One region of the Bradyrhizobium sp. BR2003 genome, then DNA from elsewhere that is predicted to be linked to it. Evidence: riboswitches for the same ligand, from Rfam matches in the RefSeq annotation. Region 1 holds a riboswitch; the other holds the start of a gene.
What was found. Region 1 has a riboswitch for S-adenosylmethionine ahead of E2I15_RS26735 (O-succinylhomoserine sulfhydrylase). Riboswitches for the same ligand answer to the same signal wherever they lie in the genome.
Positions count from the first base shown of each region.

Region 1 (15,181 bases):
CGGGCACAGCTTTGCCTTGAATAATCCGCCGGCAGATCACCGGCCGCCGCGGGCCGCGCCAGGATGCGGTTGAAGGCCGGCCTGGTCGCCTGCAACAGCGGCGGCAGGATCAGCTCGGCGAGCGGATCGGCGGGCTCGAGCGCATAGAGCGGCACCGGGCCGACCAATCGTTCCCGCCCTGGCAACAGCTGGAAACGGACATTGTAAAGTGCGAGGCCGCACATCTGCGGATCGCTGCGCAGTTCGGCGGCGAGCCGCGCCGCGCCGACACCACGCGTCCAGTAGTCGCGCATCCCTTCGCTGGCGCCGGCGAGCGTCATCGAGAGCAGCGCCCAGCTACCGGTGACGATCGGCAATGCCCAGCGGCGCCAACCTGGTCTTGCGCGTAGCCATTGCACCCAATCGGCCGATCCCAGCGCCGCAACGATGATGAACAGCACAGCCGACAGGAAGACGAAGCGGTATTCCTTGTGCGCGATCAGGCTGTGGAAGACGAGGTTGACCAGCGCCACGGCCAGCAGCAGCGGCGCATGGCGCGAGCCGCGCCAGATTGCAGCGAGCGGCAATACGATTGCCGCCGACCACACGATCAGGAAGTTGACGAGATAGGCCGAAGCCGGCGTCACGCCGAACTCGGTCGCGCGATCGTGCAGCAGGTTTTCCCTGATGTTGCCGATCAGCCAGGCGAACGGCACGGCGCCATGCGCAAGCTCGATCGCGGCGGAGAGCACGAGCGCGGCGAGACCGCCCGCGACCAACGGGATCAAGTTTCGCCAACGCATCCAGCAGGCGCCGAGCGCAAGCACGGCGATGGCCGGCGCATACTGAAAGCGGCAGACAAAGGCGAACGCGAGCAACGCGCCGCCGATCGCGAGACGCCGCGGCGACGGACGACCGGTCACCAGCAGCGCCGCCGGCACGATCAGCGCCGTCGCCAACGGCTCGCCCAATGTGTGCGGCGCGAGGAGGATCAACTCGAACCAGACCGCAGCCGCGAACGCCGCGACGATGGCATGGGTTCGCGAGATGCGTGCACCGAAGAACCAGGCGCTGACCACGATCGACAGCGACGCAGTTGCGGCGACCAGGCGCGGCACCAGGAAAGCGCCCTCGCCGCCCGGCGCAATCAAGCCGCCCACCGCGACCGGCCCGGCCAGCAATGTCGGCAGGAACCAGCCGCGAATGCCTTCGCGCCACTCCCACGTCAGGATGCCGTCATGGCCGAGCATTCGCCACGCCGGCTCGAGATACTGAAAGATCTCGTCGGGATACATCACGTTGGGCCAGAGCGCGGCCGCAAGGCGCAGGACCAACGCCAGCAACAACAATGCGAACAGCGGATGACGACGCCCGGCCGATGTCCCGGCCGCGGCTGTGCCGCCGCGCGCGATGCCCGCGCCGGTGCTGGTCATCGTTCCGCCGATCGTACCGTGGAGCAGCATGCTGACGACCAGATAGCGGGCAAAGCCTTTAAGATGCGTGACTGGTCATTGGCGAGATCACACAGAACGGGCCGCGACATGGTTAGCTAAACGTCAAGATTCAAGATGCGCACGCCGGCGACGATGTTAAGATCGCGCGTTGGGGGCTGGTGGCGTCATGGCGGGGCGTGGGTACACTATTTTCGACACGGCGATCGGCCGATGCGGTATCGCGTGGGGTGAGCTCGGCGTGGCCGGCGTGCAGCTTCCCGAGCTGCGCGAGATCGAGACCCGCAAGCGGCTATTCAAGCTTTATCCGGATGCGCGCGAGATGCGGCCTCCCGAGGAGGTCGCTGTCGCGATCGAGGGCATCGCCGCGACCTTGCGCGGCGGCAATGGTGACCTTGCCGGCGTTGCGCTCGACATGAGCGGCATCCCGACCTTCAGCGCGCGCGTCTACCAGTTTGTCCGCACCATTCCCCGCGGCGAAACCCGGACCTATGACGATGTGGCGAGCGCCTTGCGCGCGTCCGGCGCGGTCTATTCGGTGGCACAGGCGCTCGGCCGCAATCCCTTCATGGTCATGGTGCCGTGCCACCGCGTGCTCGAGACGGCCAATTATGCCGACCGGATCTCGCCGAACGGCGGCAGCATCTCGAAGCGGCGGCTGCTCTCGATCGAGGGCGCCCAGCCGACCACCAGCAAGACCCTTTTTGATGTGCTGCTGCCCGTTGCGCGACTGCGGCCGCAGGCTTAAATCCCGGGTATGGTCCGAACCACGCTGCTGCAGCGCGATCGCATCACAGTGAACGAGTTTCGCTGCACAGCGGAACCCGGCGACAAGCCGTTCGCCGAGCAGTTCGCCTGCCACTCTGTGTCCTATGTGCGCAGCGGCAGCTTCGGCTGCCATTGCCGCGGCCGCTTCCATGAGCTGGTGGCAGGCTCGATCCTGGTCGGCCATCCCGGCGATGAATACACCTGCACGCACGATCATGTGGTCGGCGACGAATGCCTGTCGTTCTTCCTGGACCCGGAGCTGGTCGAGACCATCGGCGACCGCGCGGCGGTCTGGCAGATCGGCTCGGTGCCGCCGCTGCCGGAACTGATGGTGATCGGCGAGCTCGCCCAAACGGCGGCAGGTGGCAACAGCGACGTCGGCCTCGACGAGATCGGCTACCTCCTCACCAGCCGCCTTGTCGAACTGGTGTCCGACCGCAAGGCAAGGCCTCTCACCGCGGGCTTGCGCGATCGCCGCCGCGCCGTCGAGGCCGCGTTGTGGATCGACGCCAATTCACATCGTCAGATCGACCTCGACGATACCGCGGAACACGCCGGCTTGAGCACCTTCCATTTCCTGCGGCTGTTTTCCGCGGTGCTCGGCGTCACCCCGCATCAATATCTCGTGCGCTCGCGGCTGCGCCATGCGGCGCGGCGGCTCGCGGACGACGACAGCCCGATCACCGACATCGCCTATGACGTCGGCTTCGGCGACCTGTCCAATTTCGTGCGCAGTTTCCACCGCGCCGCCGGCGCCTCGCCGCTGAAGTTCCGCCAAGCCTCGCGCGGCGACCGCAAGATTTTCCAAGAACGTCTCGCGCTGCAATAGCTAGGCTGCTCCAGTCCGCGCGTCTTTCGATGCGCCCAGCGACTGGAGATTTCCTCATGTACGACCATATCGGACTGCGCGTTGCCGACCTCGACGCCAGCGTGCGCTTCTACACCGCGGTGCTGGCACCACTCGGCTTCGTGCTCTGCTCGCGCGACGACAGCGGCGCCGGCTTCGGCCCGAAGGGCGAGCCCGCGCTCTGGCTGCATTCGCACAAGGGCAAGGCCCAAGGCGGCGCGCACGTTGCGTTCCGCGCGCCGAGCCATGACGCGATCAAGACATTCCACACCGAAGGCCTGAAAGCCGGCGGCAAGGACAATGGCGCGGCGGGCCATCGCAAGGATTACAGCCCGACCTATTACGCGGCGTTCCTGCTTGACCCCGACGGCAACAATGTCGAGGCGGTGTCGACCTGACAAAAAGCCGCGCATTCCAACGTCATCCTGAGGAGCCGCGCAACGCGCGGCGTCTCGAAGGATGGCCCGAGCGAGATCCGGTCATCCTTCGAGGCTCGCTCAGGAACGCGATGCCGGGGCATCGCGTCGCTCGCACCTCCAGCGACAAAGGCGAAGCCTTTGCGCGGGAATGACAACCACCCGAAAGGTTACAATCATGGCTTCCATTCACAAGGATATCCCGATCGACGCGCCGGCAGATCATGTCTGGGACGCCTTGCGCGATTTCGGCGCGCTGCATACGCGGCTGGTGCCGGGCTTCGTGACCGACACGCAACTCGACGGCGACGTCCGCACCGTCACTTTCGCCAACGGCACCGTGGCGCGCGAGACGCTGGTCGATTGCGACGACAACCGAAAGCGGCTGGTCTATGCGATCACCAGCGAACGGTTGAAGCAGCATTCCGCCTCGGTGCAGGTGTTCGCCGAGGGCGACGTGCGCTGCCGCGTGGTGTGGATCGCCGACGTGCTGCCGCACGAGGTCGCGCCCTATATGGACGCGCAGATGGACCTCGGTGCGGCGGCGATGCAGGCGGCGATGGCCAAATCGGCGAAGAACGCAGCGTAGCGAGGCTGGCGGCCGGAAAACCTTATCACCGTCACCCCGCGCAAAGGCTTCGCCTTTGTCGCTGGGATGACGGTGTGAGGATTGGTAGCGAGCGGCCTCCCCACGCCGTCGTCCTGGCGAAAGCCATAACCACCGAATTCGATTGAGAGTGCGATAGTGGCCCCAGCCTCGCACAACGACAAGCGGTTGGGGTAATGGATCCTGGCTTTCGCCAAGACGACGCCGAATATATGCACATTCTCTCAGGACGACGGTGCGAGAGCCGAGACGGCATCTTCAGCGGTTCAAGACAGCGCCGGCTGCGCCTCGGCGACCGGCGCTGATTTGCCCCAGCGCGTCAGGATCACGCTGAGGCAGGACAGCACGCCGAGCACGCCCATCGAGGCGGCGGCGAGTGCGAAGAAGTTCTGCGCGCTCGCCTCATGCGTCGACAGCCACCAGCCGCCGGCGCCGATGAAGATCAGCCGCGCGGTCTGCGCCAGCACCGGACCCAGCACTTTCGCGGCACCCTGCGAGGAAAAATACATCGACATCGCAAGGCCGATGAACGCGTACATCGGCGCGGCGGTCGAAAGATATTGATGGCTGGTCGCCCGCACGTGCGGATCACTGGTGAACAGATTGACCCAGAGGTCGGGAAAGACCGCGATGAAGCTGCCGACCACGCCGACCGCAAGGAACGACACCGTGCCTGCGGTCCAGGCGATGCGCCGGGCCCGCGCGACGCGCTCCGCGCCGACCGCCATGCCGATCATCGGCACCGAGGCGATGCCGACCGCGAAGGCGACCGAGGTCAGCATGAATTCGAGCCGCGCGCCGATGCCGTAGCCGGCGAGCACCGCGGTGCCGAACTGCGCCAGCATGTGGGTGAAGATCGAGATCGTCAGAACCGATTGCAGCGGCGAGAAGCAGGACACCGCGCCGACCTTGAGGATGTCGATGAACATCGCCCACTGCACGCGCAGTCCCTTGAACTTCGGCTTCACGCGGGCGCGGCCCGAGAACAGATACCAGCCCATCACGCTGATGCTGATCGAATAGGCGATCAGCGAACCCGCGGCGACGCCGCGCATGCCGAATTGCGGTACCGGACCGAGACCGAGCCCGAGCGTGCCGCCCAAAATGATCTGCCACACCGCCGACGACAGAATCATGGTCGAAGGCAGCTTCATGTTGCCGGTGCCGCGCAGGATGCCGGCCATCGTGTTCATCAGCCAGGGCAGGATCGCGCCGCCGAAGAACACCTGGGAATAGGCGATCGCCTGCGCCAGCACATTGCCGCGCCCGCCGAGCAGTTCGAGCAGGCGCGGACCGAAGATCAGCATGCCCAGCATGAACGTCAAACCAAAGGTCAGGCCGATCAGCAGCGCATGCATCGCCAGCGTCGAGGCGCGCTCGATCTCGCCGGCGCCGAGCGCGCGCGCGATCGCGGATGCCACGCCGCCGCCCATCGCGCCGCCGGACATCGTCATGGTGAGGATCACGCAGGGAAACACCAGCGCCATCGCCGCCAGCGACTCGACGCCGAGCCGGCCGATATACGAAGTCTCCGCGATGACGACGCAGGTGCCGGCGGAGAGCGCGATCACGTTCGGCCATGCAAGCCACAGCAGCGTGCGCAGGATCGGCCCGTCGAGCAGCGCATTGCGCGCCGGCTTGGTCACCGGCGGCGGCGGCCGCTCTTGTTCGTCGACAGGTATTTCGGCGAGGCCGAGATCGGACATTTCTGCTCCCGAGCGCGTCGTTCGGGAGCCGCGCCATGGTGTTTCCCTACCATGGCGGCGGCGGAATCCACGTGCGCAGGGCGCAAGGGGGGCCTGCGCGATTGCAGGTGAACCCGGATGAACCTCTGATCTAGCCGATCGACCAGACGAACGGTGCGCCGGCAGTGACATTCGGCTTCAGATGCACCGGAATGCGCCGCCCGCAGCCGGCGGCCAGCCCTTCGAACAGGCCCGTCAGCACGCTGGCGCAGGCCGGGTGATAGTCGGCGACATCGGCCATCAGCTTCCAGCCCTGCTGGCGGATCTCGAACTGGCCCTCGGACTCGGTGATGTCAGCGATATCGTCCTGCGACTCGAAGAGAGTGCGCAGGAATGCGGCAAATTCCGCGGCACGGCCGCGGCTGCCGCCAAGCGCCTGCGCGACCTCGTCGTAATACTGCATGCCGATCAGCCTGCCGGTGAGATGCAGCAGATAGCTCGCATCCTCCGGGCCGAACACCTGCACGATGACCGGCGCGGCCGTCTTCACATATTCCATCGCGTAGTTGCGATAGGCCTTTTCCAGCCGCGGCTTCGGCCAGCTGTCGACCGGCAGTGCCGGCGCGGTCTTGGGATCGAATGGCGGCGCCTCGAGATGGCGCGCGAACACCAGGCGCTGATCGAGCTCGAGCGGATGATCGTACTCGCAGTAATAGCCTTCGAGCCCGTCCTGGCCGTCGACACTCTGCTTGGTGCAGACGAAGCCGAGCCGCAAGTTCCCAAGGGCGACGCCATTGTTGGCGTGCCAGCCGCGCAGCATCGCGCGCGAGACCTTGCCGGGGACGCCGCAGATCGCCGTGCCCTTCCAGATCCAGCGCGGCGGCGGATAACGGATCCAGGCCTTACGGTCATTCTCGTACATGTATTCGACATGCACGCCGCCGATCCAGTTGGAGAGATAATGATACTGCGCGGCCGCGACCGCCGGCGGCAGACCGTCGAGGCCGAGCTTCTTCAAGCCGGGGAGAAAGCGTTCCTGCTGCTGGCGGCGAAACACGCGGAAGACGAACTCCGCGGCGTCAGTCGTGCCGCGCCGCGTGACCACGGTGAGGATCAGCCCGGTGAAGAAGGCATGATAGAGATCGGCGACGCTGCGCCACTTCCGCCACTGGGCTTCTTGTGAGCTTTCGCCTGCAGTCATGTTCGCTCCCTGGCTCTTGTTGGCGAGGTCGAGCTCGCATGCGCAATCGTAGCCCGGATGCAGCGAAGCGCAATCCGGGGCAGCTCGATCCGCGTATGCAGCGTCCCGGATTTCGCTAACGCTTCATCCGGGCTACGGAATTACACGCGCGCGAAACGGAATTACACGCGAAAATGCTTGGAGAGCTTCAGGCCCTGCGCCTGATAGTTCGAGCCGATGCGCTGGCCGTACAGCGCGTCGGGGCGCTCGAGCATGCGTTCATAGACGAGGCGGCCGACGATCTGGCCATGCTCGAGAATGAACGGCACCTCGCGCGAGCGCACCTCCAGCACGGCGCGCGCGCCCTTGCCGCCGGCGCCGGCATAGCCGAAGCCTGGATCGAAGAAGCCGGCATAGTGGACGCGGAATTCGCCGACCAGCGGATCGAACGGCACCATCTCCGCGGCGTAGTCCGGCGGCACCTGCACCGCCTCCTTCGAAGCCAGGATGTAGAACTCGCCGGGATCGAGAATGAGGCTGCCGTCGGGCCGCGCCTTGATCGGCTCCCAGAAATCGTCGACCGCGTAGCCGCCGCGGCGATCGACATCGACCACGCCGGTGTGGCGCTTGGCGCGATAGCCGACGAAGCCGCCTGAGCTCTCGCCGGAGAGATCGACCGAGAGCGCGACCCCATGGGTGAGATCGGCATTCGCGGCGTCGACCAGCCGCTCGGCGGCATGCAGCGCATCGAGCTCGTCGGCGGAGAGCGTCGCCTCGCCGATCCGGAAGCGGACCTGGCTGAGCCGTGAACCCTCGCGCAGCAGCACGGGAAACGTCTTCGGGCTGATCTCGGCGTAGAGCGGGCCGTGATAGCCGGCGCCGATCATGTCGAAGCGGCGGGTGCCGTCGGCGATCACACGGGTGAAGACGTCGAGCCGTCCGGTCGAGCTCTTCGGGTTGGCCGCGGCCACGATCTCCGGCGGCAGCGCCAGGCTCTCCAGCAGCGGCACGATGTAGACGCAGTTGGTCTCCAGCACCGCGCCGTCGGACAGATCGATCTCGTGCAGCTTCAGCTCGTCGATCCGCTCGGCGACGGTGGCATCGGGCCCCGGCAGGAAGCTGGCGCGGACCCGGTAGGCGATGTCGCCAAGGCGCAGATCGAGGCTCGCCGGCTGGATCTGGCTCTCGACGAAGTCGTAGGCGGGCAGAATGAGGCCGGCCTCCGCCATCTCCGCGATCATGCGGTCGGGCAGGATTCCGTTGGATTCTTCTTCCAGCGTGAACGACACGGCGCGGTCCCTCGGCGATCCCTCGAGATGGCCCAGAAATCATACTCCAGGCGGCCATCAAGCCCCAAAATATGGGCTTTTACGGGTTATCCGATGACCGTCTTGACGGAAAGGGCGCGAGGGAATATCAGCTGCACTTATCCCGTGGTGATTTGAGCCGGCCGGCTTGCAGCCACGTTAAATAAGTCGCTAAACAGGCCGGGGACAGTGTGATCCCGGCTTGTGGAGGTTGCTCCAGGCCGGTTTTTTTGTGGCCATTCTCCAGGAGAAGTGGCCACTTCGGAGGTCACATGTCTGAATCTGAAGGTACCGCCCGCTTTCGCCCCGAAACCCGCCTCGTCCATGGCGGCACGCTGCGCTCGCAATTCGGGGAGACGTCGGAAGGGCTGTTTCTCACCCAGGGCTACGTCTACGACAGCGCCGAGCAATGCGAGGCGCGCTTCAAGGGCCAGGATCCCGGCTTCATCTATTCGCGCTATTCCAACCCGACGATTGCGATGTTCGAGCGCCGCATGATCGAGCTCGAGGGCGCGGAAGCCGCACGCTCGACCGCGACCGGCATGGCCGCGGTGACCACGGCGATCCTCGCGCCGCTGAAGGCCGGCGATCACGTGGTGGCCTCGAAGGCGCTGTTCGGCTCCTGCCTCTACGTGGTGCAGGACCTGTTGCCGCGCTACGGCATCGAGACGACCCTGGTCGACGGCCTCGATCTCGACCAGTGGCAGCGCGCATTGCGGCCGAACACCAAGACCTTCTTCCTGGAGAGCCCGACCAATCCGACGCTCGACGTGCTCGACATCGGCGCGATCGCAGAGATCGCGCATAGCGGCGGCGCCCGGCTGATCGTCGACAATGTGTTCGCCACGCCGATCTGGCAGAGCCCGCTGTCGCTCGGCGCCGACGTCGTGGTCTATTCCGCGACCAAGCACATCGACGGCCAGGGCCGCTGCCTCGGCGGCATCATCCTGTCGTCGGAAGCCTTCATCGCCGAGCACATCCATAATTTCATGCGCCAGACCGGGCCGTCGCTGTCGCCGTTCAACGCCTGGGTGCTGCTGAAGGGGCTGGAGACGCTCGGCGTCCGCGTTCGCGCCCAGACCGAGAACGCGGCGAAGATCGCCGAGGCGCTGGCCAGGCATCCGAAGGTCACGCGGCTGGTCTATCCCGGCCGTCCCGACCATCCGCAGGCCGCGACGGTGAAGAAGCAGATGGGTGCCGGCTCGACGCTGGTCGGCTTTGAGGTGAAGGACGGCAAGGCCGGCGCCTTCCGCTGCCTCAACGCGCTGAAGATCTCGCGCATCTCCAACAATCTCGGCGACGCCAAGAGCCTGGTGACGCATCCCGCGACCACGACGCATCAGCGCCTGGCGCCGGAGGCGCGCGCCGAGCTCGGCATCAGCGAAGGTTTCATTCGCTTCTCGGCCGGGCTCGAGCATCCCGACGACCTGATCGAGGATTTCGAGCGGGCGCTGGAGCGGGTCTGAGGCGAGGATAGAAGCCCCAACGAGACTGCGCCCCCTCTCCCGCTTGCGGGGGAGGGCTGGGGTGGGGCTCTCTCCACGAGTCACATCTTGGAAAGAGCCCCCACCCGCCGCGCTATGCGCGTCGGCCTAAGAGCGAGCTTCGCTCGTCTCGACCCCGCAAGCGGGAGAGGCGAAGCGAGTAGACCGGCCCTTACGTCGCCGCCGTCGTGACGCCGCCGTCGACCACGATGGTCTGGCCGGTCATGAAGGTCGAGGCGTCGGAAGCGAGATAGGCCACGGCGCCGGCGATCTCGTCGGGCTCGCCGATGCGGCGGAGCGGCGTCGATGCGGTGCGGCGCTTCAGATTATCCGGGTCCTCCCACAGCGCGCGGGCGAAATCGGTTTTCACCAGGCCCGGCGCCACGCAGTTGACGCGCACACCCTTCGGGCCCCACTCGCCGGCGAGGCTGCGGCACAGCGCGAAGTCAGCGGCCTTGGAGATGCCGTAGGCGCCGATCACGGTCGAGCCGCGCAGGCCGCCGATCGAGGAGATGATCACGACCGAGCCCTTGCCGCGCTCGGCCATCTGCGGGATCGCCAGCGCGGACAGCCAGATGTTGCTCTTGACGTTCGAGCCCATGATCTTGTCGAAGGCCTCGTCCGTGATGTCGAGCAGCGGGCCGTAATACGGGTTCACCGCGGCATTGCAGACCAGGATGTCGATCTTGCCGTAGTGCTTGATCGTGCCCGAGACCAGCGCCTCGACCTCGTTGCGGCGCGCGATGTTGCAGGGGATGACGAGCGCATCGCCGCCCGCCTGCTTGATGCCGTCGGCGACTTCCTGGCAGGCATCCGCCTTGCGCGAGGAGATGACGACCTTGGCGCCGAGTTTTGCCAGAAGCTCCGCCGAGGCGCGGCCGATGCCGCGGCTCGAGCCGGTGATGACCGCGACCTGGCCGGTGAGATCGAACGGGGTGTTTTTCATTGTTGTTTCCCTGAGTTCTACGAAGACCCGTCATGCGCGGGCTTGACCCGCGCATCCATCTTTTGAAAAGCGATGGATTGCCGGGTCAAGCCCGGCAACGACATCTCACGCCAGCAGCCCGCCGCCCTCGCTGACGCGACGGAGGTGGTAGTCGGTGTCGCCGAGCGTGTTCTCGATCATGGTCAGCCGCTTGAAGTAGTGGCCGATCTTGGCCTCCATGGTCATGCCGATGCCGCCATGAAGCTGGATCGACTGCTGGCCGACGAACTTCAGGGACTTGCCGACCTGCACCTTGGCGGCGGCGACCGCTGACGAACGCTCCTTGGCATCGTCGAAGTCCGACGCCATGGTGGCGAACATCGACATGCTGCGGGCCTGCTCCAGCGCCACGAACATGTCGGCGGCACGGTGCTGCAGGCTCTGGAACGAGCCGATCGCAACGCCGAACTGCTTGCGGGTCTTGATGTACTCGACGGTCTCCTTCAGCGACTCGTCCATCGCGCCGACCGCTTCCGCGCACAGCGCGGTGCGGGCTTCGTCGGCGACGCGCTCGATCAGGGGCAGGCCGTTCTCGGGATCGCCGATCGCCGCGTCAGCGCCGACCTCGACATTGGTGAAGGTGATGTCGGCCGCGTGCAGGCCGTCCTGGGTGGGATAGCCCTTCCTGGTGACGCCCTTGGCATCCGCCGGAACCAGGAACACGCCGATGCCGGTCTTGTCGCGCTGGCCGCCCTTGGTGCGCGCGGTCACGATCAGCGTGTCGGCGTTCTCGCCGTTGAGCACGACGAACTTCTCGCCGTCGATCACCCAGCCGGCCCCCTTCTTCTTGGCCGTGGTCACGACGTCGAAGAGATCGTAGCGCGAGTTCTTCTCGAGCTGGGCAAAGCCGAAGGTCCTGCTGCCGTCGATGATGCCGGGAATGTACTTGGCCTTCTGCTCGGCCGAGCCGCCATGGCGCAGGAAACCGCCGGCGACCACGACGGTGGCCAGATAAGGCTCGACCACCAGCGCCTTGCCGAGCGCTTCCATCACGATCATGGTCTCGACCGCGCCGGCGCCGAAGCCGCCGTCGGTCTCCGCGAAGGGCAGGCCAAGCAGGCCCTGCTCGGCGAGCTTGCCCCAGAGCGCTTTGCTCCAACCGCCCTTCTCCTTCATGTACTTCTTGCGCGCATCGAAGTCGTAGGCATCCGCCAGCAACCCGTCGACGCTCTCCTTGAGAAGGCGCTGCTCCTCGGACAGATCAAAATCCATGTTCGTTCCCTTAACTAACTGATCGTTGTTCAAGCCGGGGCCCTCTTCACCTCGCCCCGCTTGCGGGGAGAGGTCGGATCGCGAAGCGATCCGGGTGAGGGGTACAGGTCTCTCGGCAGTCGTTGCTTGGAGAGATGCCCCTCACCCCAACCCTCTCCCCGCAAGCGCGGGGAAAGAGAGAGGAAACTACAGCCCCAGCACGGCCTTGCTGATGATGTTGCGCTGGATCTCGTTGGAGCCGCCGTAGATCGAAACCTTGCGGTTGTTGAAGTAGCTCGGCGCGATCTGCGCGGTCCAATCCATGCTCTCGTTCGAGCCGGCATCGCCGTGCTCGTCATAGGGCGCGGCAAACGGGCCGATGATCTCCATCAGCAGCTCGGTGGTGGTCTGCTGGATCTCCGAGCCCTTGATCTTGAGCACCGAGGAGGCCGGATTGGGCTTGCCCTTGCCGTGCTTGCCCTCGTCGGCGACGACGCGGAGCTGGGTCAGCTCGAGCGCCTTCAGCTCGATCTCGCAGGCTGTGAGCTTCTCGCGGAACGCCGGATCCTCGATCACCGGACGGCCGCCGGCCTCGACCTTGGAGGCCAGCGCGCGGATGCGGCGCAGCCGCTCCTTCGACACGCCGACCCGGGCGATGCCGGTGCGCTCATTGCCGAGCAGGAATTTGGCGTAATCCCAGCCCTTGTTCTCTTCGCCGATCAGGTTCTCGTAGGGCACCTCGACGTCGTCGAAGAACACCTCGTTGACCTCGTGGCCGCCGTCGATGGTCTGGATCGGGCGCACGGTGACGCCCTTCGACTTCATGCTGAACACGATGAACGAGATGCCCATCTGCTTCTTCGCGGCCGGATCGGTGCGGCAGAGGCAGAAGATCATATCGGCGTGCTGGGCGAGCGTGGTCCAGGTCTTCTGGCCGTTGATGATCCACTTGTCGCCACGGCGCTCGGCCTTGGTCTTCAGCGACGCGAGGTCCGAACCCGAACCCGGCTCCGAGAAGCCCTGGCACCACCAGTCGTCGACATTGGCGATCCGCGGCAGATATTCCTTCTTCTGCTTCTCGTTGCCGAAGGTGTAGATGACCGGGCCGACCATGCTGACGCCGAAGGCGAGCGGCTGCGGCGCGGGATAGGACTGCAGCTCCTCGTTGAAGATGTAGTGCTGCACGGTGCTCCAGCCGGTGCCGCCATATTCCTTCGGCCAGTGGGTGACGCCCCAGCCCTTCTTGTTGAGGATGCGCCACCAGGTGACCATCTCGTCCTTCGACAGATGGCGGCCTTCCTGCAGCTTGCGCCGGGTCTCCGGCGGCACGTTGTTCTTGAAGAACTCCCGCACCTCCTCGCGAAACGCTATCTCTTCCTTGGTGAAAGCGAGATCCATCGGATCCTCCTTTTGAAATTCAATTACCCTTCTAACTCTCTCGCTGTCGTCCCTGCGAAAGCAGGGACCCATAACCACCGGCCATCGCAACTGGCAAAGCCGGCCGCCACTCTGCCCCTTACCAGGGCCGCAGCGTATGGGTCCCGGCTCGCGCTTCGCTTGGCCGGGACGACATCGTCACTGCAGCACCTCGAACAGGCCGGCCGCGCCCATGCCGCCACCGACGCACATGGTGACGACGGCGTATTTGGCGTTGCGGCGGCGGCCCTCGATCAGCGCGTGGCCGGTGAGCCGCGCACCCGACATGCCGTAGGGATGGCCGACCGAGATCGCGCCGCCATTGACGTTGATCTTCTCCGGATCGATGCCGAGCTTGTCGCGGCAATAGAGCACCTGCACCGCGAACGCCTCGTTGAGCTCCCAGAGATCGATGTCGTCGACCTTGAGGCCGTGGCGCTTCAGCAGCCGCGGCACCGCGAACACCGGGCCGATGCCCATCTCGTCCGGCTCGCAGCCGGCGGAGACGAAGCCGCGGAAGATGCCGAGCGGCTTCAGCCCGCGCTTGGCGGCTTCCTTGTCGCTCATGATCACGGAGGCGCTGGCGCCGTCCGAGAGCTGGCTGGCATTGCCGGCGGTGATGGTGAAACCTTCGCCGCGCACCGGCTTGAGGCTGGCAAGGCCTTCGGCCGTGGTCTCCGGCCTCGGACCTTCGTCCTGCGACAACGTCACCTCCTTCATCGTGACGGCACCGGTCGCCTTGTCGGTGACCGCCATCATGGTGGTGATCGGCGCGAGCTCTTCCTTGAACTTGCCGCCCTGCTGCGCGGCCGCGGTGCGGCGCTGGCTTTCCAGCCCATACTCGTCCTGCTTCTCGCGCGAGATGTTGTAGCGCTTGGCGACGATCTCGGCGGTGTCGATCATGGGCATGTAGACCTCGCCCTTGATCTTGAGCAGCGCCGGATCCTGGGCGTGGAACGAATTCATCTTGTCGTTCTGCACCAGCGAGATCGATTCACCGCCGCCGCCGACCGCGATCTCGACACCGTCGAAGATCACCGAGCGCGCGGCGAGCGCGATCGCCTGCAAACCGGAGGCGCACTGGCGGTCGATGGTGGTGCCGGCCACCGTCACCGGCAGCCCGGCGCGGAGCAGCGCCTTGCGCGCGATGTTGCCACCGGTCGCACCCTGCTGCATCGCCGCACCCATCACGACGTCCTCGATTTCCTTCGGATCGACCTTGGCCCGCACCACCGCTTCGCCGATCGCGTGACCGAGCAGCGTCGCGCCTTCGGTGGCGTTGAGCGCGCCGCGATAGGCCTTGCCGATCGGCGTGCGGGCGGTGGAGACGATTACGGCGTCGGTCATGAACGGGATCCTGCAGTCTGTTGTTGAGTGGCTTGGGATGTTTTCGGCTGTTGCTGGCGCAATTCGTGACGCGACAGCTTGCCGACCGGGGTGCGCGGGAGCTCGTCGACGAATTCGACCGCGGCCGGCAATTCGTGCTTGCCGACCTTGCCGGTGAGGAAGGCGCGCAATTCGTCGATCGAGAACGGCCTCTCGCCGTCGCGCAGCTTGATGAAGGCCTTGGCCGCCTCGCCGCGGTAATCGTCGGGAATCCCGATCACGATCACCTCCTGCACGGCAGGATGGGTGTAGATCGCCTGCTCGATCATCTGCGGATAGACGTTGAAGCCGCCGGAGATGATCATGTCCTTCTTGCGGTCGACCAGGTAGAAATAGCCGTCGGCGTCCATATAGCCGATGTCGCCGGTGAGGAAGCGGTCGCCGACGAAGGCCTCCGCGGTCTCCGCGGGCCTGTTCCAGTAGCCCTTGGTGACGTTCGGGCCGCGGATGCGGATTTCACCGACCTCGCCGACCGGCAT
Region 1 is NZ_SMYJ01000032.1:13,371-28,551, forward strand. Features, by position in the region: gene E2I15_RS26695 (glycosyltransferase family protein) at 1-1,442, opposite strand, end outside; gene E2I15_RS26700 (methylated-DNA--[protein]-cysteine S-methyltransferase) at 1,600-2,178, shown strand; gene E2I15_RS26705 (helix-turn-helix transcriptional regulator) at 2,188-3,027, shown strand; gene E2I15_RS26710 (VOC family protein) at 3,084-3,443, shown strand; gene E2I15_RS26715 (SRPBCC family protein) at 3,640-4,050, shown strand; gene E2I15_RS26720 (MATE family efflux transporter) at 4,335-5,774, opposite strand; gene E2I15_RS26725 (hypothetical protein) at 5,905-6,954, opposite strand; gene E2I15_RS26730 (2'-deoxycytidine 5'-triphosphate deaminase) at 7,116-8,222, opposite strand; SAM riboswitch at 8,357-8,436, shown strand; gene E2I15_RS26735 (O-succinylhomoserine sulfhydrylase) at 8,513-9,706, shown strand; gene E2I15_RS26740 (SDR family NAD(P)-dependent oxidoreductase) at 9,897-10,670, opposite strand; gene pimD (pimeloyl-CoA dehydrogenase small subunit) at 10,776-11,921, opposite strand; gene pimC (pimeloyl-CoA dehydrogenase large subunit) at 12,108-13,298, opposite strand; gene E2I15_RS26755 (acetyl-CoA C-acyltransferase) at 13,476-14,663, opposite strand; gene pimA (dicarboxylate--CoA ligase PimA) at 14,660-15,181, opposite strand, start outside.

Region 2 (15,181 bases), 210 kb from region 1:
GCCAGACCGGCTGATCCCTGGCCCGCTGCAGGCGGGAGCCATGTGGGGCAACCTCGAACAGCGCGGCCATGGTCACCCCATAGGCCGTGGCGATCCGCGACAGCGTCGCCGCCGTCGGGCTCGCCTCCGCCCGCTCGATCTTGCTCAGCATGGCCTTGGACACGCCGGCCCGCCCGGCGAGTTCCGCCAGCGACCAGCCGCGGCCCTCCCGTTCGGCGCGAACCCGCCGCCCCAGAGCCTCATCGGCGTTGTCCTCTATAATTGACATACCGTCTTATATAGTAGACGATGGGGTCCATTCAAGAGGCCCGCAAGGAACCACCGATGATTATCCGCCCCGCCACCGAGCAGGACATCCCGGCAATTACCGCGATCTTCAACGAGGCGGTCGCCAACTCGAACGCGATCTGGACGGAGAAGCAGGATTCCGACGCTGAGCGGCTGGCCTGGATGAAGGCGCGGCAGGCGCTCGGCTACCCGGTGCTGGTGGCCGTCGAGGAGACGACGGTGCTCGGCTACGGCACGTTCGGCGACTTCCGGGCGTTCCCGGGCTACCGCTACAGCGTCGAGCACAGCGTCTATATCCATGCCGATCATCGCGGCCGCGGTCTCGGCCGAATCATCGTCGACGAACTGATCGCCGCGGCCACCGCGCTCGGCAAGCACGTCATGATCGCCGGCATCGACGGCGGCAATCCCGCCTCGCTCCGGCTGCACGCGCAGGCCGGCTTCGTCGAGGTCGCCCGGATGCCGGAGGTCGGACGCAAGTTCGGCCGCTGGCTCGATCTCGTGTTCATGCAGCGCCTGCTGGACACCCCTGGAGCGGCGCGCGCCGACTAGTACCTTCCCGCAGGCGGCAGTTCTCCTCGCACGCCAAACAGGCTAGAGCGGGCGAATGGACAACACGCACGCCTCCTCCGCCAGGATCACCGGCATCTATCGCTACCCCGTCAAGGGTCTCACGCCCGAGCCGCTGCCGCACGCAGAGCTCAAGGCCGGCGAGACGCTCCGCTCCGATCGCCGCTATGCGATCGAGAACGGCCCGAGCGGCTTCGATCCCTCGGCGCCGAAATGGCTGCCGAAGCCGCATTTCCTGATGCTGCAGCGGGACGAGTGGCTGGCGCCGCTGCGCGCCCATTTCGACGATGACAGCCATGTGCTGACGCTGCGCCGGGATCGCGCGATGGTGGCCCAGGGCGACCTCGAGACCGCCGAAGGCCGCGCGGCCATCGAGCGCTATTTCGCCGACCGTCACACCGGCCAGATCAAGGGACCGCCCAAGGTGCTGGTCAGCCCGGGCCACAGCTTCTCCGACGTGCCGCGCAAGGTGGTCTCGATCATCAATCTGGCCAGCCTGCGGGCGATCGAGGAGATGGTGCAGGCGCCGGTCCATCCGCTGCGCTTCCGCGCCAACCTCTATGTCGAGGGCTGGCCGGCCTGGCATGAAGCCAGCCTGCTCGACCAGACCATCGCGATCGGCAGCGCGCGGGCCAGGGTGGTGAAGCGCATCACCCGCTGCGCCGCGGTCAATGTCGATCCCGATACCGGCGCGCGCGACCTCTCGGTGCCGAACACGCTGATGCAGCGCTTCGGCAACAATGAATGCGGCATCTATGCCGAGATCATCAGCGATGGCGGCGCCGCCGTCGGCGACACGATTGCCGCCGAGGGACTTGTCGCGTCGTAGGCCGGGCAAGGCGCGTGCGCGCCCTGCCCCGCTTTCGACCGGTCAGTTGGTCGGCATCACATAGGCATAGATCCGGCCGCGCGAGACCGGCGTCTCGCGGACGCGGTGGCCGCTGTTGCCCGAGATCATGATCGGATTGCCCTTGGCATCGACGCCAGTGATGATGCCGACATGGCCGCCACCGCGGCGGCTCATCACGGCGATGGCGCCGACCTGCGGTCCCGAAACGCGCGTGCCGTATTTGGCGAACGAACTCGCCATGTCGGAGCCGGTGCCGCGATGGCCGGTGTGCTGCAGCACCATGTTCATGAAGCGGGCGCACCACAGGCTGGAGCGACCGGTCGGATTGCCGCCGAGATAGCGGCGCGCCTCGGCGACGATGCCGGACGAGCCGAAGCCGCCTGCCGCGCTGACGCCGCCAGTGTTGGGCACGGGATCAGCGCTGCCGGGCAACGGCGCTGCGTTGGTTTCGACGATCCCGCCCGGCAGCGCGAGGGCGCGGCGCTCGGCGCGCGACAGCCGCGCTGTGTGCCGATAGTGATGGCGGGCATAATGACGCGCGTGATGGCCGGCATGATGACCGGTATGGGCCGAATGCGCGTGACGTGAATGATGCGGACGGGCGGATGCCGGAGCGGCGGAGATCGCGGCGAGAGTGAGCGAACACAGAACCAGCGCCAAAACACGAAGCGACCGGCGACACGCAAGCAACTGAACCATACTTCACTAGATCCTCTGTAACGCTCCCCAACTCCCCGTCGCGTTCCCGGGGGAACACGGCGGTGTTTTGAAAATCGGGATGGCGCGAGGAAGATTTCATGCGGCGTTGCGGGAACAATTTCTGGGTCATTCCGCGATGATTCGATGACGAGAAAGGAACCGGAACTGCCGCATTGCGGCCTTGAAAATTAACTGCAAATCTGGAGACGGCCAACGAGAGGAGAATTTCAATGCCCTATGCCGCGACGAAAGATCATGTCCGCCTCCATTTCGAAGAGGCCGGCAGCGGCAGCCCGATCATCTTCCTGCACGAGTTCGCCGCCGATCATACCAATTGGGAGCCGCAGATGCGCTACTTCGCGCGCGGCCACCGCTGCATCGCCTATTCGGCGCGCGGCTACACGCCGTCGGACGTGCCGCCGAGCGCCGACGTCTACACCTACCAGCACTTCTATACCGACGCGCTCGCGGTGCTCGACCATCTTGGCATCGCCAAGGCGCATTTCGTCGGGCTCTCGATGGGCTCCTATTCGTCGCTGCAGGTCGCGCTCAATGCGCCGGAGCGCGCGCTGTCGATGACGCTGGCCGCCGTCGGCTCCGGCTCGAGCCTCGAGCATCTCGATGCCTTCCGCGCGCAGTGCCGCGCCAATGCCGAGCAATACGAGAGCATCGGCGCGGTCGAGGTCGCCAAGGTGACGCGCGAGGCGCCGAGCCGGATTCCGTTCCTGGTCAAGGATCCGCGCGGCCACGCCGACTTCTACGCCGCGCTCGCCCGCCACGACGCCAAGGGCTCCGCCAACACGATGCGCAGCTTCCAGGGCGGCCGGCCCTCGATCTACACCATGACCGACGCCATCAAGCGTGTGCCAACGCCGGCGCTGATCCTGTGCGGCGACGAGGACGACAATTGCATCGCGCCCAGCATGTTCCTGAAGCAGCATTTGCCGGCCGCCGGGCTTTCCTTCTTCCCGAAGTCGGGTCACGTGCTCAACCTCGAGGAACCGGCGCTGTTCAACGAGATGGTCGAGCGCTTCATCGCGCTGGTCGAGGCCGGCCGCTGGCCGGTGCGCGATCCGCGGTCGCTGGTGGCGGCGTGACCATGCTGTGTGAAGGTTGGGCGCGGAACGCAGCCAGAGCACGCCCGGTCCATGCGGACAACAGGCCCGGGCTGCATCCGGAGCTCAGGGAAAGGAGATCCGTCAACGTTTGCGCGACAGCGAGCGAACGATGAGAACCGGCTATTCCGTTCTGCTCTGCGTCGTCGCAATCGGGCTTGCGATCGTCTCCAGGACGGTTTGCGCGCAGGGCCTCGTTGAGGAAATGAAGCTGGAGGCGGCGGGCGCCGCAGCGGATGCATCCTATCTCCTGGATGGGAAGGCGCAACCGTCGATCCCGATCGGCTGGGCCGTGATGAGTCCGATGATCGTCGTCATCGGCGACGATCAGTACGCACCGATCTTCGCGCCTTGCGATCCTGCGAATCCAGGCCTGTACTGCGTTGAAATCCTGAGAAACGGCGCGACGTTCTCGGAGCGGCTGGATATGGGGCACGCCTTCGTGCCAGCCGGCTTTCAGGCCGGGCTCGCCTATCATCCCCCGCTGCTGTTCACCGATGGAACCAAGCTGCTCATCGCCTACTGGGTGCGTGCAAAGGATGAGCGCTCCATTGTCCAACTGCTCTCACTCGATCCGAAAGCTCCGGATCCCGCGCCATGGACCCTGCTATCGACATTCGAGAACCCTGGCGACGAGCTTCTTAGCTACCTCGGAGGAGCGATGGGGCCTGCCGGCGAAATCGTGATCGCCGGATACGGGACCGGTGGGCCTTCGAGAAGCCACCGGCTCGAAATAACCAAGATACTTCCGCCTTACACCGGGCGATGGATGCCGAAGCAGCTCATCGCCGAATATCCCTCTCCGGCCTACGCCCCGGAGTATCCGCATGTTGCAATTCGTGACGATGGCAGCATCAGCATTTTGACCGTGCTCGCTAACTACACGCCGTGCCCGGAGAATCAGGTAACGTATTCCGTCTACAAGAACGTCATCGCATTCGAGGGACGTTATGCCGGATCGTTCGTCGCGAAATGGAGCGACGCCACGGCGGATACCGTAGCCGATCCCGCAAACCACGGCGACAGCTGCCTGTTCGGGGCGGAGCGCTATCCGCTGGCGCATTTTTGGGACAAGCAGTCGCACGCGATCTATTCGATTGTGCGCACTGCCGACCTCGATGGGGTCGATGCCGGAAACAAGGTGGAATCGAACGCCCGCTTTTCACGGACCTTCAAGCTCTATCGCGACGGCGTCCTGATCGTGCCCGACCTTGCAGCCTACTTCTCGCAATATTTTATCGACCCGCAGCATCCCTGCTACCGCCCGCAAAGCGCCTGTCACATCCATGCCATGACGATGACCCGTCTCGACAGTGGAGAATTCGTCATCCTCGCCAACGCCCGGGACGATGACCCCGCCACGACCTATTCAAAGATCGGCGTCATTTGGTCGAAAGATCTCCATGCTTTCTCCGAGCCGGCTTATCTGCCGACGCCCTACGGTCCCGGATACAGCATATTCGTCGCGCAACCCGACAAGAACGGCATGCACTCGATGCGCAAGCTACAGTTTTTCAACGCGGGCAATACCTACAACCAGGCACAAATCAACTACAATCAGCGCCTGACCGTCCGGCGCTATTCCCTCGAATAGCGCCGGCACTCATCGACATCATTCGACGTTTTGCGCCTGACGAAACATGGCGCGTATGTCGCGTTCCATCTCCGGATAGAAATTGCACTTCCCGCAATATTGCGCCTGCTTGTAGAATTCGTAATTCTTTCCGCGCCTAACGGCTTGTTTCGTAACGGTGAGCGACAGGGGCAGCGAAGTCATGTCCCCAGCCGGGTCCGGAAACTTCACGTCGAGCGCTATCTTACCTTGCGCGTCGGGCCGCAGCTGCGGGAAGTCCTGTATGAACGCCATTTCGGTCACGCGGTTGTCGACCACATCGGCAACGATTCCCTCAAGGCGATAGCCGTAGCGCACGTCGTCAGGGTGAATTTCCAGCTTGCGAAGCAACGGATGGACAATCAGCTTTGGACTTGTCTTCTTGACGAAAACAACGTTGGGGCGCTCAAGGCCGGAAACCGTGTCCGTGAACGTCCAGCGGCTTCTTGCTGCCTGATCCTCGGTATTCACGATGTGCTGCCCCGCCAAAGGATAGAGTTCGTTCGACGGATTTTGCGCAAATTCCAGCTCCTTCGGCGTCGGCACCAGATTGTCCGCGTCGACGAAAGCCGTTGTCGCGTCGCTGCGCGGCAGCGGCTTCGCATCGATCGGCGCCAGGCGGCCGCCAAACGCGAGGCCAAATCGGGCCTTGATTTCCCCACTCGTCAGTCCCTTGAGATCCGCCGGTCCGTTGTCGGCAAAGGGGACGAAGTTTTCGTTCTGGGATCCGAAATACAACTGGAGAGTCTTGCCGTCGGAATTGCTCCAGAAAATCCGGTCGTTTTCAAACAGCATGGCGATGTCGCCATTCTCGGGCACGGCGAGATCTTTCAGATGGAAGTTCGTTGTTGCTCCCTCGGATGGAACGAAGATGTTCTTGAGTGTGATCATACGAAACGGACGATTCGCCGATTCGATGACGATGTTCGTTCGATTGCGAAGGAATGCGCCATCGACGGTATTGATACCGCGCCGCGGCAGCAGCAATCCAATGGGAAACCGCTGGGCCGAGACATTCTGGAAGGTGATGTTCTCAGTCTGGGAGTTTCCCCCGACCGCAAAATCGGTGCCTTCCTGACTTTCGCCACCATAGGTATAGACGTTTCGCACGAGCGTGTCCCGGACGTAGGGGATGAAGAGCGCATGCCGGCGGACATTCCAGACCGTCACATCTTCGATGAGGCTCCGGGATGGGTGCGGCGCAACCAGTTTGTGATTCCAGATCTCCACACCGTCGGTCGAACCGGCCGCATAGTTGCGTGCGAAGTATAAATCGACGTCCGAAGTCGCAATGCGGCCTTCTGCATCGGCGTTGACGCGATCATCGGTATTGCGCGCGTCGAAATAGGTGCGGTTATTTCCTTCCATGAACGCATAGCCGAACACGACATAAGCCGCCCCGGCGTGCCCGAAAGCCCAATTGTCCGTTACGCGGATACCAGCACTCTGCATCCAGAAGCCGTGCCCCTGATGGCCATTGTCGAATATCCCCATTCGACTGACGATGTCGTCGCCCGATCCGGTCGACCGGACTGCGAGATTCCGGCGGAAAGCTCCAATCTCCGTGCCATTCTCCGAAAAGAAATGCGAGCCGGCGATCGCGAACGCCACATTGTTTTCTGCCAGGAGATGGCCGCCATGGTTGACGATGCCATGCTTTGGACTGCCCCTTACGACACTGTTGCGCACCACATGAGGCGGGATATCGATGCGCGCGCCCGAGACGACGTGGAAATGAAGCGCGTATCGGCCGACCGTGTTGTCGTCCGATCCGGGGACCAGGTTTCCGGTCTCATCGAGATCAGGTGAGGTCTGGGCCCGTTTCGCGTCGGTACGGCCGAGATCCCGAAACGCGGCGCCGTCAATGTTTACACCGGTCTGCTGATGCAGGAACATGATATGGCCGCGCGCCGATAAGGGCGCCGCAGCTTCAGAGGCAATACGGACATTCCTCGTCAGGTTGCCCATCGGAACGGAGGTGCCGTCCGGCGTCAGATGCGCATATTTGAGCGGCCGATCGAGCCGGATTTGCTCACCATCGACGCTGGCGATGGTCGGCGTCTCGTCCTCGTTACTTGTGTCGCTGGTCCCGGGCACGATCAATTCATCCCCAACTGACCAGTTCGACGGCGGCTGATCGAACTTGAATTCTGTCGCTCCGGACAGGAGCTGGCTCCGCGGTATCTTCCAGGCCGTCTTTTCGGCGCCGTGAATCCGGATGGCGCCCATCGAAATCAGCCCGCCGGCCATGTCGAACGGATCATGCTTTCGGTCTCGGAACGTTCGCGCGGCGAAGGTGAGCTTTGCGACGACAGTCTTCGAGACAGGATGATCTTCGGTCCCGATTTCGAGCGCCCCTTCAGGCGTCACGACAATCGTCCCGGCATCGACCGAGGAGGCGTGATCGGTGCTCCAGATGAGCGCTCCATCGACGCGAATCCAGTCGATTTTGGCTGGGACCTCCTGATCGATCTTGACGGTCACTCCGGATGGAATGCGGACCCTTGCATTGGCGGCGGGCGACTTGCCTTCGGCCCAAGTGGAGGGGGCACTCCAGTCGCCCGACTTCACGGCGACATGGGTCTCCGAGCACACGGCCACCAGTTCGAGTGCCGCGGAATGCTCTCGATGATGCGCAGGATTGGGCAAATGATCCGCGGCATGCTCGGACGCCTGCGTGTCGCAGGCGCCATGGGGTTGCGCGAGATGATGTTGATGTCCCTCGGGGATGGTGATACCGGTAGCCCTGAGGACTGCGGACAGTGCCGCAACGACAACGAGCGCAATCCAGAAACCTGTTCGCATTGCCTCCCCCGAGCAATTGACCGTTCCACGCCAGCCTGTATCGACCGCCATCAGCCCGTTATTGATTTGCATCGCCTCTGAGCGGGCTGATCCATTCTCGCACGGCAAGTGCGGTAAGAAAAGCTGGACGTCGAAGAACCGGCGCGGTGTAATGGGAGGATGCGCGCTGCGCAGCGCTCACTTCCCCTGCCCACCCCGGCTCAGCAGGAACACGCCCTGCTCGCCGAACATGTTCCACACCCACCAGGGCAGGTTGAGCGGCACCGGGCGGCCGTAGAGATCGAGCGCGACCGCACGCTCCATCTTGACGTTGATCTCCTCGCAGAGCTGCACGAAATCCTTGATGGTGCAGAAATGGATGTTCGAGGTGTCGTACCAGCTCGCCGGCAAATTCTCGGTCCGCGGCATGTGGCCGCCGATCAGGAGTTGCAGCCGCATCTTCCAGAACCCGAAATTCGGGAACGAGACGATGGCGCGCTGGCCGATGCGCAGCAGATTCTCCAGCACCACCTTGGGCTGCCGCGTCGCCTGCAAGGTCTGCGACAGGATCACGTAGTCGAACGCATCGTCGGGATAGTTGACGAGATCGGTGTCGGCATCGCCCTGCACCACGGCGAGCCCCTTGGCGACGCAGCCATTGACGCCCTCGCGCGACAGCTCGATGCCGCGGCCGTCGATGCCGCGGCTTTCCAGCAGCTGCAGCAATTCGCCATCGCCGCAGCCGACATCGAGCACGCGCGAGCCCGGCCGCACCATGTCGGCGACCAGCAGATGATCGGTGCGATAGCCGCCGGTCCGCTCCGGCGCGACGCCCGGCAAGGGCAATGTCTGCTGCATGCTCATGACTGGCCGCCGTCCTTCAGTCCGCGCGCCTTGCCTGCGGCCAGCAGGAAAGCGCGGGAGATCTCGAGGAATTCGGGCACGTCGAGCAGGAAGGCATCGTGCCCCTTGTCGGTCTCGATCTCGGCGAACGATACCCGCGCGCTCGACGCGTTCAGCGCATGCACCAGCGCGCGCGATTCCGAGGTCGGAAACAGCCAGTCGCTGGTGAACGACACCACGCAGAACCGCGTCTGGATGCCGGTGAACGCCTTCGCCAGCACGCCGTTGTGGTCGGCGGCGATGTCGAAATAGTCCATCGCGCGGGTCAGATAGAGATAGGAGTTGGCGTCGAAGCGCTCGACAAAGGACGAGCCCTGGTAGCGCAGATAGCTCTCGACCTGGAAATCCGCATCGAACGAGAAGGTCGGCAGCTCGCGGTCCTGCATCCGCCGTCCGAACTTGCGATGCAGCGCGGCGTCCGAGAGATACGTGATGTGCGCGGCCATCCGCGCCACCGCCAATCCACGGTGCGGATGGGTGTGCTCGTCGACATAGCGGCCGCCGCGCCAGTCCGGATCGGCCATCACGGCCTGGCGGCCGAGCTCGTGGAACGCGATGTTCTGCGCCGAGTGGCGCGTCGAGCAGGCGATCGCGAGCGTCGAGAACACGCGCTCCGGATAGGCCGCGGTCCATTGCAGCACCTGCATGCCGCCCATCGAGCCGCCGACCACGCAGAACAGCGTCGTGATGCCGAGACGATCGATCAGCATCGCCTGCGCCCGCACCATGTCGGGGATGGTGATGATCGGGAAATCGAGTCCCCACACCTTGCCGGTCGCGGGATTCAGCGACGCAGGCCCGGTCGAGCCCATGCAGCCGCCGATCACATTGGAGCAGATGATGAAGTATTTTTCGGGATCGATCGGCCGGCCGGCCCCGACCATGGTCTCCCACCAGCCGGGCTTACCGGTGACGGGATGGATGTTGTTGACATGCTGATCGCCGGTCAGCGCGTGGCAGACCAGGATCGCGTTGGAGCGGTCGGCATTGAGCTCGCCATAGGTCTGGTAGGCGATCTGGAACGGTGCGAGATCAACGCCGCAATCGAGCTTGAGCGGCTGGTCCATCCCGAACTTCGCCACCAGTGACGACGGATGGTCGGCCTCATGGGCGCGATCATCGCTTTGGGTTTGTGGGCTCGGTATCGGACGCACGTTGCTCATCTAGGCGACCCTGCCTCCGCGCGGGAGGGCTCGATGGACCTCAGGCCAATAAAAAACCCGGCCTGAACAAAGGTTCGGCCGGGAGCTGATAAGGTCCCCGGCCTGTTTAGCGAGTTGTTTAACGTGGCTGCAAGCCGGCCGGCTCAAATGACCACGGGACGCCGGGAACGTAGTCCCCGCGCGCCCCGCCGTCAAGACAGCCCTGCTCACGGCCAATTGGTTAACCGAATGCGCAAGGCACGCCCGCGACGTTTCTCTTTGCTTTCGCTGCCCGTCTTTCCTAATCAGGACCCTGTCCGACGCGGCAACGGGCCGCCCCGACGACAAGGTTTGAGAGCATGTCCAACCCACCCCCGTCGCCGCCTTCGCTGCAGGAGCTGCGCAAGGAAATCGATGCGATCGACGAGCAGGTTCACCGGCTGTTGATGGCGCGCGGCGACATCATCGACCGCCTGATCCAGGTCAAGAAGACCCAGGAGGTCGGCTCGGCGTTCCGCCCGGCGCGCGAGGCCAGCATGATGCGCGAGCTGGTGCAGCGTCATCGCGGCATCCTGCCGCTCGACACCATCGAGAGCATCTGGCGCGTCATCATCTCGACCTTCACCTACGTGCAGGCGCCGTTCGCGGTGCATGCCGACGTCTCGGTCGGCGAGTCGGCCATGCGCGACTCGGCGCGCTTTCACTTCGGCTTCGTGGTGCCCTACGTCTCGCATTTCAGCGCGCAGGCCGCGGTCGAGGCGGTGGCGAAGTCGAAGGGCGACCTCGCGCTGGTCTCCGCGATCGCAAGCCGCACGCCGTGGTGGAATGCGCTCGAGGCCAGTGGCGCGCCGAAGATCATCGCGCGGCTGCCGTTCCTCGAACGCGCCGACCATCCCGCCGCGCTACCGGTGTTCGTGATCTCGCGGGTCGCCGACGACGCCATGGTCACCGAGGTGCAGACCTGGAGCGTGCGCGTCTCCGGCTGGAACGCCGATGTCGCCCGCGCGCTGGCCCCACTCGCCGAGATCGTCGCGGTCCCCGACACCGCCTTCGACGGCGCGGCGCTGCTGGTCTCGGTCGCCGGGCACGACTTCGAGAAGATCAAGCTCGCCCTGATCAAGGCCGGCGCCTCGGTTCGCTCGTCGGCCCTCGTCGGCAGCCACGCAACGCGCTATACGGTGCCCTCTAACGGATCGGCCAGGACCTGAAGGTAGAGCCAGCCGTCCGTCCAGGCTTTTGTTTTGACGCGTTTTCTTTACGCGAACCGGTATCCACGTCGCTCGAAAACGCTCTGTTCGGAGTTGATGATGTCCCGCCCCGTGCCGAACCCCGGCATCCTCGATATTGCGCCCTACACGCCCGGCAAGAGCCCGGTGCCGGAACCGGGCCGCAAGGTGTTCAAGCTGTCCGCCAACGAGACGCCGTTCGGGCCGTCTCCGAAGGCGATCGCGGCCTACAAGGCCGCCGCTGACCATCTCGAGGACTATCCGGAGGGCACCTCGCGCGTGCTGCGCGAGGCGATCGGCCGCGCCTACGGGCTCGATCCCGACCGCATCATCTGCGGCGCCGGCTCCGACGAGATCCTCAACCTGCTGGCGCACACCTATCTCGCGCCCGGCGACGAGGCGATCTCGACCACCCACGGCTTCCTGGTCTACCCGATCGCCACCATGGCGAACGGCGCCAGGAACGTGATCGCGGCCGAAACCAACTTCACCGCCGATGTCGACGCCATCCTCAAGGTGGTGACGCCGCGCACGAAACTGGTCTGGCTCGCCAACCCGAATAATCCGACCGGCACCTACATCCCGTTCGACGAGGTCAAGCGGCTGCGCGCCGCGCTGCCGTCGCATGTGCTGCTGGTGCTCGATGCCGCCTATGCCGACTACGTCTCGCGCAACGACTACGAGCTCGGCATCGAGCTGGTCGCGACCACAGACAACACGGTGGTGACGCACACCTTCTCGAAGATCCACGGCCTTGCGGCGCTGCGGGTCGGCTGGATGTTCGGGCCGGCACATATCGTTGATGCCTGCAACCGCATCCGCGGTCCGTTCAACGTCACGACGCCGGCGATGCTGGCGGCGGTGGCGGCGATCGAGGACACGGCACATGTGCAGATGTCGCGGACCCACACCGAACAATGGCGCAACTGGCTGACCGAGGAGATCGGCAAACTCGGGCTGAAGGTGACGCCGAGCGTCGCCAATTTCGTGCTGATCCATTTCCCGACCGACAAGGGCAAGACCGCGGCGGAAGCCGACGCCTATCTCACACGGCGCGGCCTCGTGCTGCGCGCACTCAACAATTACAAGCTGCCGCATGCGCTGCGCATGACCATTGGCACCGAGGAGGCCAACCGCCTCGTGGTCGAGGGGCTGCGCGACTTCCTGGCCGGAAAGTGACATCGTGACCACCGCTCCGCTCTTCAAACGCATCGCGCTGATCGGCTTCGGCCTGATCGGCGGCTCGATCGCGCGCGGCGCGCGCGCGCAAGGGCTGGTCGGCGAGATCGTGACCACCGCGCGCTCGGAGAAGACGCGTGCGCGCGTCGCCGAGCTCGGCATCGTCGATCGCGTCGTCGAAACCAACATCGAGGCGGTGAAGGATGCCGACCTCGTCATCCTCTGCATCCCGGTCGGCGCCTGCGGCCCGGTCGCCGCCGAGATCGCCGGACATCTCAAGCCCGGCGCCATCATCTCCGACGTCGGCTCGGTGAAGGGCGCCGTCGTCAAGGACATGGCGCCGCATCTGCCCGACGGCGTCCACTTCGTCCCGGCGCATCCGGTGGCCGGCACCGAGCATTCGGGGCCGGATTCCGGCTTCGCCGAGCTGTTCATCAACCGCTGGTGCATCCTCACCCCGCCCGAAGGCACCGATCCCGCGGCGACCGACCGGCTGCGCGCGTTCTGGGCCGCCCTCGGCGCCAAGGTCGAGATCATGACGCCGGATCATCATGACCTTGTGCTCGCGATCACCAGCCATCTGCCGCATCTGATCGCCTACACCATCGTCGGCACCGCGGACGAGCTGGCGCAGGTGACGGAATCCGAGGTCATCAAGTTCTCCGCCGGCGGCTTCCGCGACTTCACCCGCATCGCGGCTTCGGACCCGACGATGTGGCGCGACGTATTCCTCGCCAACAAGGACGCCGTGCTCGAGATGCTCGGCACCTTCAACGAGGATCTGTCGAAGCTGACCCGCGCGATCCGGCGCGGCGACGGCGAAGCGTTGTTCGACCACTTCACCCGCACCCGCGCCATCCGCCGCGGCATCGTCGAGACCGGCCAGGACTCCGCCGCGCCCGACTTCGGCCGGCCGCATGCGAATTTGAAGAAGTAGGCGGGGCGACTTCTCTCCATTCGTCGTCCCGGCGAAAGCCAGGCGAAAGCCGGGACCCATACTCCGCGGCGGGTGTGGTTGACGGGACTCGTCGTCCCAGCATCGCGCAACAATGACCAGCTGTGGTTCGGGTTGTTTTGTCGCAGTTCCTGTTGTCATTCCCGAGCAGCCCGAAGAGCTGTAAGCTGGTGCGGCGCCGATGACAGGGAGCGATCAGATGATACTCAGCCCGGATCATGTGACGATCGCAGTGGCAGATGCCGGCCCGGCGATCGCGTTCTTCGCACTGCTTGGCTTCAAGAAGACTCACGTCGCGACCATCGACGGTGGCGTTCCGGCCCGGTACATGGGCATGCCGGCCATGAGAGCCCAGCACATCACCCTGGCACTCGAAGGAGCGGATTTTGAGATCCAGCTGCTTCAGTTCGACCCTCCCCCGGGCACCGATCCGGGGCTGCACCCGACCAATCTGCGAAAGCTGGGCTTCAATCACCTCGCCTTCCGCGTCGACGACATCGAGGCGGCCACCGCGCACCTGGTGGCCAACGGTGTCACCATGCTGAGCGACGAGATGGACTACATCAGCCGGAAGCTCCGGCTGTTCGAGGGCCCGGAGGGCATCACCTTCGAGTTGGTGGAGCGGGACGCCTGAGACCACGCTGGCCAGGGCCTTTTGCATTGCCCCAGGGACAACTCCCAAGGCTGCCCCGACGTCGACTTGTGGTCGAAAGACATCCCGGCGGCGCGCGGAATGATGTCGGCTGTTGATCCGGGCGGACCTGACCTCCGGCTCGCCCGGGCCGTTATCCCGCCCCATTATCACGAGACCTCAGGCGCGCTATCATCCGGCCATTCTTTGGACAAGACTGAAGCGAGTGCTGGAGGCTGATCGCCCCTGACGGATAGCCGATTCGGTACTCTTGGGTGACATTGGACGGAAAGGGATACGTCAATGAACTCCACACCCACTCCGGACCCAGTTGGATCGAGCGATAGCCTGAGCGCGCGCGCCGACGAAAGACTCGCGGAAGCCCACAGGCAGATTGCGCGCGCCGATGAAGAGCTCACGCGTTTGAGTGAACAGCTCGCAAGAATGGAGCGCGATGCCGCGCCCCGCCCTTCGGCGCACCCAAACCCGCCCTCGGTCGGACCTAACCCTGCTTCTTCCGCGCCGAGCCCTGCTTCTTCCGGACCCGCCTCGCAATCGCCGCCCGGAAGACCGATATTCCGAGCCCTCACCGCCTTGTCGGTAGCAGCATGTATCGTTGTCGCTGGCCTGGCGTTGCAGTCGTCATATGGCGGGGAAGCCAAGCTGCTTGTCGCCCGTTGGGCGCCGCAACTCGTCTCAACTCCAGCATTGCCGCCGGATGATCCGCAGCCTCCGGCGCAGCCCGCTCGACCTGCCGTTCAGGGCGGAGCGGCAGAGGCCGCTCCGCCCCAAGCGACGCCGTTGCCTCAGACCGCGCCAGCGCAGGACGCCGCGCCCACAGCCAACACAGCCCTTCCCGACCAGACGCAGCTGCTCCAAACGATCGCACGCGACCTTGCAAATGTTGAGCGAAACATCGAACAATTAAAGGCGAACCAGCAACAGCTGGCCCGCGAGAGCTCGAAAGCCATTGAGGAACTCAAGGCGAGCCAGGAAGAAATGAAACGGGCGCTCGCGAAGGTTTCCGAGCAGAAGGCGTCACCGCCTCCGGCGCAGCCGGCTCCGGCCGTGCGCAAGCCCGAGCGGACGTCTATGCCGCCATACGCAAGGGCGCGGCCTCGAATCCCCAGGGAGTGGTTCTACGACGAATGGTAACCGTCGATGCAGCCATCCTTCAGTTCGGGATCGCCTTAAGCCGGCGGCAGGCCGAGTGATCGCGCGGCCTCC
Region 2 is NZ_SMYJ01000032.1:222,661-237,841, forward strand. Features, by position in the region: gene E2I15_RS27680 (helix-turn-helix domain-containing protein) at 1-268, opposite strand, end outside; gene E2I15_RS27685 (GNAT family N-acetyltransferase) at 325-840, shown strand; gene E2I15_RS27690 (MOSC domain-containing protein) at 896-1,687, shown strand; gene E2I15_RS27695 (TIGR02594 family protein) at 1,730-2,407, opposite strand; gene E2I15_RS27700 (alpha/beta fold hydrolase) at 2,638-3,504, shown strand; gene E2I15_RS27705 (hypothetical protein) at 3,635-5,116, shown strand; gene E2I15_RS27710 (G8 domain-containing protein) at 5,135-8,011, opposite strand; gene metW (methionine biosynthesis protein MetW) at 8,117-8,782, opposite strand; gene metX (homoserine O-acetyltransferase MetX) at 8,779-9,984, opposite strand; SAM riboswitch at 10,070-10,149, opposite strand; gene E2I15_RS27725 (chorismate mutase) at 10,323-11,171, shown strand; gene hisC (histidinol-phosphate transaminase) at 11,271-12,368, shown strand; gene E2I15_RS27735 (prephenate/arogenate dehydrogenase family protein) at 12,373-13,305, shown strand; gene E2I15_RS27740 (VOC family protein) at 13,523-13,957, shown strand; gene E2I15_RS27745 (SH3 domain-containing protein) at 14,756-15,109, shown strand; partial or broken gene E2I15_RS27750 (Bug family tripartite tricarboxylate transporter substrate binding protein) at 15,145-15,181, opposite strand, start outside.
Region 2: linked by a shared signal. The riboswitch ahead of metX (homoserine O-acetyltransferase MetX) and the one ahead of E2I15_RS26735 (O-succinylhomoserine sulfhydrylase) in region 1 are both predicted to bind S-adenosylmethionine.